3 regions of the Phyllobacterium sp. CCNWLW109 genome follow, and region 2 is predicted to be linked to each of the others. Evidence: riboswitches for the same ligand, from Rfam matches in the RefSeq annotation. Region 2 holds a riboswitch; each other region holds the start of a gene.

Region 1 (2,263 bases), on a different contig from region 2:
CAGGAACACCATTCTTATCTGCCAACAGGACGCAACATCCCGCACCACCCACCGCCGAATAAAGCCGGTCGAGTGCGATTTCTGCGGTTTCTATGAGAGATCCCAGCTCTTCACGCGCTTCACGCAATTCCTGATCGGTTAGCATGTTTGGCGGCGTGCCCTCATCAGGCTTCAAGCCGTAGAGACGCATTGAACGCCCCCACGATGCAACAACCGCTGACTGCGCAGCAGCGTCACCTGTCACGGCAGATTGGATATGCTCGGCATGTAAGCCGTCATCCTGCGTTCCCATGGTCCTCCTCCGAAGTCCATGCACAGGGTGACGCCTGTTCTCGCCTACGTCAAGTCACCTATTGATGGCGGCAACCGGGGCTGCTCTACCGACGCGATTTAAGGGCGTAGGTCCAAAACGCCCCCGGTTATAATCGCAGCTATTCTCCATTCTCGTCATATGACCTTTTCAGCAAATATGTATCCATGATCCAGCCCATTTGTGCGCGCGCAACATTTCGCAACCGCTCAATATCGTCAACGACATCGCGCAGTTTGCCGGACATGAGAATCTCGTCTTCCGTTCCTATGTAAGCACCCCAATAAATATCGACGTCTTCATCAATTGCCTTGAACGCGCCCTCGCCATCGAGCATCACAATCACGCTTTCCGAATTGTTCGGAAAACCTTCGGCAAGCTTGCGCCCTGTGGTTATCGTAATGGAGTCGCCGATTCGATTGAGCACAACCTTATGCTTTGCCGTGAGCGCCTGAATGCTGGTAATGCCGGGAATGACATCATAGTCCAGTTCGAAATTGCCCTTGGCGTTCAGCCGGTCGAGAATACGGATCGTGCTGTCATAAAGCGACGGATCACCCCAGACGAGGAATGCGCCGCATTCATCATCGCCCAGTTCCTCCATCAGCAGATGCTCATAGGTTGCCTCCACCTTATCATGCCAGTCATTGACACTCGCACGATAGGTCGAGGAAGGCTTCTGGCGCAGCGGTGTTTCAAAATCCACCATGCGGTAGTGGGGGGCGGTGATGAAACGCTCGCAAATTTCCCGACGGATGCGGGACAGCTGCTCTTTCTCAGCTCCCTTATCGGGAATGAAAAACACATCGACCTGATTGAGCGCATTGACTGCCTGTATGGTCACGTAGTCTGGGTTGCCCGCGCCAATTCCGATGATGAGCACTTTGCGTTTCACTGGGGCACACGCGAGGCCGACGATAGTTCCGGCCTTTGACTCTCTTCGATCAAAGCACAGAACAGTTCGTGGAGGCGTTTTGCCCCCGCATGTTTTCCGGCAAAGGCCTCAAGCTTTATAAACTCCTGACTTGCAGCTGCAACGATATTGGTGCCGCGAGGCCGGGAAAGCAGCCAGGCAAAAAACACGTCTTCCGGCACAGTTGCCGCGTTGACCGATTGTGGGTTGTTATATTGATTAGTATTGGCGCCGAGTATCATGCTTAACCCCGATTGTTGGGAACAAGGGTCAAGCGCGAAGATTGCAGATAGTCAGCCTGCGGCAAACCATTGCAAGCGACACACCGGGACACCCCGCCCGTGGACGTTCATCATGTTTCGGCAGGTCTCCTGGCTCACAGGTCAGTATTGCTGTCTTGCCTTCCCGGGAAATCCCAGTGACCTTTTGCCTGAACGAATTCAAGCGACAGCAACTCGCTGTTTACAGTTGCGGGGGCAGCGCCGGCATTGGTGAATATCACTTCACCGGCTTCCCTCTTAGCTCCCGGCTTTGCAGCACGGGAGAACCGGAACACTCTTATATGAACCCAGCCCACCTATTGAGGTCAACAGGCAGGCGTAAATTTATCGGGGGGAAACCGGTAAACGGCTGAATGCGGCGCATCACCAATAGAAAATGGCGCAGGCTGGTGCCCGCGCCATTCCAAACTATTCAAACAAGATCAAGCGGCGAGAACTTCTTCCGCATCTTCCGGCACTTCAGAAATTGTCCGCAGGATTTGCGACGCGATCTGGTAGGGGTCGCCCTGCGAATTCGGACGGCGATCTTCAAGATAACCGCGATAGCCATTGTTTACAAAGCTGTGCGGAACGCGGATTGATGCACCGCGATCAGCAATGCCGTAGCTGAACTGGTGGATCGACTGGGTTTCATGCTTGCCGGTAAGGCGCATATGATTGTCCGGTCCATATACGGCGATATGGGCAGCGCAATTCTGCTCAAATGCCGCCATGACCTTTTCGAAGTAATCCTTGCCGCCGACTTCACGCATATAGGTG
Region 2 (2,263 bases):
TGATCTCGTCAACCATATCCCGCGCCAGGGTTTCATTTCCTTGCGCCAGCGTCAGCGCCACCATGCAGATGCGGTCCTCGTAACGCTCAAGATAGCGTTTTCCGTCAAAGGTCTTCAGCGTGTAGCTGGTGTAATATTTGAATGCGCCAAGAAATGTTGGAAACCTGAATTTCTTGGCATAGGCATGGTCAAACAGATCGCGCATGAAATTGAAGGAATATTGATCAAGCACCGCGCGCTCATAATAGCCTTCGGTTACCAGGTAATCGAGCTTCTCGCGCAAATTGTGAAAGAACACCGTATTCTGGTTCACATGCTGCAGAAAATACTGCTTCGCCGCCATACGATCCTGATCGAACTGGATGTTGCCCTCCTCATCATAAAGGTTCAGCATCGCGTTCAGCGCGTGGTAATCCAGCACTGGTTCGTTGGCTGTCACTGGTCGTTCGAGCGTGAGCGTGTCCAAAATCGTTCCAATCCATGTTTGACGTTTACGACATCCTGCTCCGTGCCGATCAGCTCGAACCTGTAAAGGTAAGGCACCTGGCATTTGGCAGAGATGATGTCGCCCGCAATCCCGAAGGTCGCGCCGAAGTTACTGTTACCCGCGGCAATCACGCCGCGGAGATTTAAACGGTTTTCCGCCTGGTTGAGGAAGCGGATCACCTGTTTTGGAACGGCACCCTTGCCGCCATCGCCGCTATATGTTGGCACGATCAAAATATAGGGTGCGTTGATCTTCAGCTCCTCACGAGAGCCGATCGGTATCCGTTGTGAGGTGAAGCCCAGCTTGGAAACAAAACGGTGGGTATTCTCCGACCTGCTCGAAAAATAGACGATCCCACTCATGACACCCATCCCTCTCAGGCAAGGGTGCTGATCATATCCGGGCGGAAACCGGCCCAGTGTTTTTCGCCGGCGACAACCACAGGTACCTGGCGGTAGCCGAGGCTCTGAACCAGTTCGAGAGCATCCTGATCGTTGGAAATATCAATAACGTCATACTCCATACCCTGCCGGTCAAGAGCTCGGGTCGTGGCGGTGCACTGGACACAGGCCGGCTTGCTGTAAACGACAATATTCATGACTTCCTCATTTGATTTTGGTCGTGAGAACATGGTCTGGCAGCTCTGATTGCTGCCAGCTAGTTTGGTTTAAAACTGTATGACTTACTCAAGTGCCGCCCGATTTACGGCGGGTCGCCCACAATCAATGCGCTGGATAGGTTTCTCATGCACTTCACCCTGTAGCTCGCTCGTGGAGGGGCAGGGAAGCGTTTTACACGGAAAATCCCCGTGCATTGGCGCGACCGCTCCGGCACCCCGCCGGTGGACTCATCAGATCAAGGCAGGTCTCCTGGCTCGCAGATCAACGCACTTATTCTTGCCTTCCCGGGGCCTAGAGCCCCAGTGACAGTATCGAACACGTGCTAGCCGCTTACAGTTGCGGGGGCAGCTCCGGCATCACAGTACCTTATTGGCACCACTCACCGTATTCCCGTCTTAGCTTCCCACTCTCGCGAATCGGAAGAACCTTGAACACTATATATAGTAGTGGATGTTAAAAATCCGTCAACAGCTAGATCAAACCAAAATTGAAACTATGCACAGCTGCCAATCAATTTGGCGCTGCGCACGAAAATGGAATGAGTGAGGAAGGGACTACACGTCCTGATTGTCGGTCTGACGATTCAAGCTGAGGGCTATAAGCGTGCACACAGCACCGGAGAGCAGATAGCCGCCCGCAGCTATCAGGCCGAAATGGCTGGATAGCAGCAGCGCGACCAGCGGTGCGAAACCCGCCCCGAACAACCATGCCATATCGCTGGTCAATGCCGAGCCGGTATAGCGGAACTTCTTTGAGAAGCGCGAGGCCACTGAGCCGGATGACTGGCCGAAGGACAGACCAAGCAAAATAAATCCGAGGATCATGAAGATCAGTTCGCCGATGTCGCCGCCATCAAGCAATTGAGGAGCAAATCCACTGAACACGGCAATGGCTATGGCGGTGCCGCCCAGCAGATTCCGGCGTCCGACGCGGTCGGCAATCGTGCCCGACGCAAACACGGTAATGACGCCCACAGCCGCTCCGAATGCTTCAATCAAAAGAAAGCGGGCCGGGCCCTGATCCGTAAACAGGAAGACCCAAGACAGTGGAAATACCGTTACCATATGAAAGAGCGCAAAACTCGCAAGCGGTGCAAAAGCACCAATGACCACGTGGCGACCTTCATGCTGTAATGTGTTGGCCACCGTCGTTGGCT
Region 3 (2,263 bases), on a different contig from region 2:
GGATTATAGACGGTCATATCGGCAATGAGATCGACTTCGATCTTGAGCTCCGTGACGGGCTCAGGAAAGACAAAACGGGCCAGAAAATTACCGTAAGGGTCCTGCTGCAAATTGACGAAATGGTTGGACGGACTGACCTTCAACGAGTGACTCAGCACTTTGGTTCTCGAGTGCGGAGCTGGTTGAAGGCGGATGATCTGCGGCCCGAGCATGATGGGGCGATCATATTTATAGTGAGTCAGGTGATAGACTGCTGCGTGAATTGCCATGTCGCCCCAAAATTCAATAAAACATCGATGTCGCCAAAGGCTACATGCGAAGCCTAGCCTACTCCATCGGCTTGTTCACGCTTAAAAAACTTATTCTGCCATTTATTTTAGCACGTACTGAATCTGCACCTTAAACGGGCTGGCAAAATGGACGACACAACCAAATCCAAGAGAGGGGGTAATATAATTTGCATTAGGCTTGCTGCGTGGTTCGACGGGGCTCACCATGAGGGAGGTTATTATTTGCAGGAAGTCACTTCCTGCAAGGTTATCGACCAATGTGCAATCAAACCACATTCCTCATGGTGAGCCCCGTCGAACCACGCAGAAACTCAATGCCAACAAAGGGTGGCTGCTGATTATCACCCTGGAATTGAAAAAGACCCGGACGAGCTGGACACTCACTATCCGGATGTCCATTCATTAAACCAGAAAACGGGAGGTGGGCGAAAGCCTCCCTCTCACTCCTGAGGGAAACATGGCATTCTTCTATTTTTTCCAAGTGCTATCTCTTTTACCCCATTTCATTTTCACTTCGGTTCAACTACTAATCATCGTGATGGTTTCTCCGGCTAGACAATGCTGGAGATGAAAAGGGAACACGGTGAGGCGTACCCAAAAGGGACCGAAACCGTGGCTGCCCCCGCAACTGTAAGCGGTGAGCGACGCCTGATGATGCCACTGATCGCAAGATCGGGAAGGTAAGGCTTTGCCAAGACCCGTGAGCCAGGAGACCTGCCATCATAATTGAAATTCGAACCGGACGGGGTGTGCCGGGAGCGATGCGATGACCTCTGTCCGCATTAGCGGCACCCGAATGCTTTGAATAGCTTCCGGTTCATCGTCTGCGTTCTCTGTCCTCCCCTTGAAAGTTGGCAGGTATGAACGTTTCGCGCATCGTCACTTCGACCCAGCATCATATTATCTACCCTCTCAAACAATCGGCATTGACGATTGTTATAACATTACGCTATCTCCTACCCATGTCGAAGTCCTCAGAATATTTCCACGGCATGGGAGCGCGCCCGTGAGCCATATACAGCTTGATGCAACAGCCGTGAGCTATAAAACCGGAACCCATACTTTGGTTGATGCTGCGTCGGTCGGCATAAGATGTGGCGCAAGGCTCGCTATTATCGGGCCGAATGGCGCTGGAAAATCCACCTTGCTGCGCATGCTGGCCGGGCTGCTGCCACCGACGTCCGGCGGAATAAGCTTCAACGGCAAAATTATCGGTACAATGTCGCCGCTTGAGCGGGCCCGGCAATTTGCCTTTGTCGGTCAGGCCGATACCCCCGATCAACAGCTTCTTGTCGAGGATTATGTATCTCTTGGCCGCATTCCCCATCTGGGCGTCTTCACACGCACGGTCGACCGGGAAATCGTCGAAGATTCCATGGAGCGCGCGCGGATCAGCCATTTCCGCCGTCGTGCATTGGGTTCATTGTCAGGCGGCGAACGGCAGCGCATGCAATTGGCGCGCGCCCTCGCCCAGCAACCGGCCATCCTGTTTCTTGATGAACCGACCAATCACCTCGATCCAAAGGCGCGCAGCGAACTGCTCCTGCTCGTTGCCGGACTTAGTGTCACGACCATTGCCGTTCTGCATGATTTGCCGCTTGTTGCGCCCTTTGCAACCCATGTAGCAGTCATGCACAGCGCTCAGCTTGTAGCGTCAGGCACGCCCGACGAAACGCTGACCCCGCGCATTGTCAGCGATGTATTTGACCTTGATGTGCTGCGCCTCAGGCACCCATCCCGCCAGCGCGACCTTATGGTGTTTGAAGCACCCGAACCGATCCATGACGCCCATTCTCATTCACGGAGCATTTGATGAAAAAATCCCTTTTTGCCCTCGCATTTACTCTTCTGTCTGCGCCTGCCTTTGCTTTCCCTGTAACCGTCGATAGTTGCGGCAAACCTTTGACCTTCGACGCCGCTCCCAAACGTGTCGTCGTCAACGATATCAACATGAGCGAAATGGCTTTCGCGCT

Evidence for each region. Region 2 has a riboswitch for cobalamin ahead of nrdH (glutaredoxin-like protein NrdH). Riboswitches for the same ligand answer to the same signal wherever they lie in the genome.
Region 1: it holds a riboswitch for cobalamin, as region 2 does, so the genes downstream of both, V9K92_RS14360 (hypothetical protein) here and nrdH (glutaredoxin-like protein NrdH) in region 2, are expected to answer to the same signal.
Region 3: it holds a riboswitch for cobalamin, as region 2 does, so the genes downstream of both, V9K92_RS07885 (ABC transporter ATP-binding protein) here and nrdH (glutaredoxin-like protein NrdH) in region 2, are expected to answer to the same signal.

Annotation. Positions count from the first base shown of each region.
Region 1 is NZ_JBBCBK010000003.1:781,378-783,640, reverse strand. It holds gene V9K92_RS14370 (GAF domain-containing protein) at 1-292, opposite strand, end outside; gene cobF (precorrin-6A synthase (deacetylating)) at 432-1,205, opposite strand; gene V9K92_RS14360 (hypothetical protein) at 1,202-1,465, opposite strand; cobalamin riboswitch at 1,568-1,790, opposite strand; gene V9K92_RS14355 (glutamine synthetase beta-grasp domain-containing protein) at 1,927-2,263, opposite strand, start outside.
Region 2 is NZ_JBBCBK010000001.1:974,373-976,635, reverse strand. It holds gene nrdE (class 1b ribonucleoside-diphosphate reductase subunit alpha) at 1-466, opposite strand, end outside; gene nrdI (class Ib ribonucleoside-diphosphate reductase assembly flavoprotein NrdI) at 436-849, opposite strand; gene nrdH (glutaredoxin-like protein NrdH) at 864-1,085, opposite strand; cobalamin riboswitch at 1,330-1,552, opposite strand; gene V9K92_RS04780 (MFS transporter) at 1,662-2,263, opposite strand, start outside.
Region 3 is NZ_JBBCBK010000002.1:540,973-543,235, reverse strand. It holds gene V9K92_RS07890 (transglutaminase family protein) at 1-269, opposite strand, end outside; cobalamin riboswitch at 813-1,026, shown strand; gene V9K92_RS07885 (ABC transporter ATP-binding protein) at 1,297-2,103, shown strand; gene V9K92_RS07880 (ABC transporter substrate-binding protein) at 2,103-2,263, shown strand, end outside.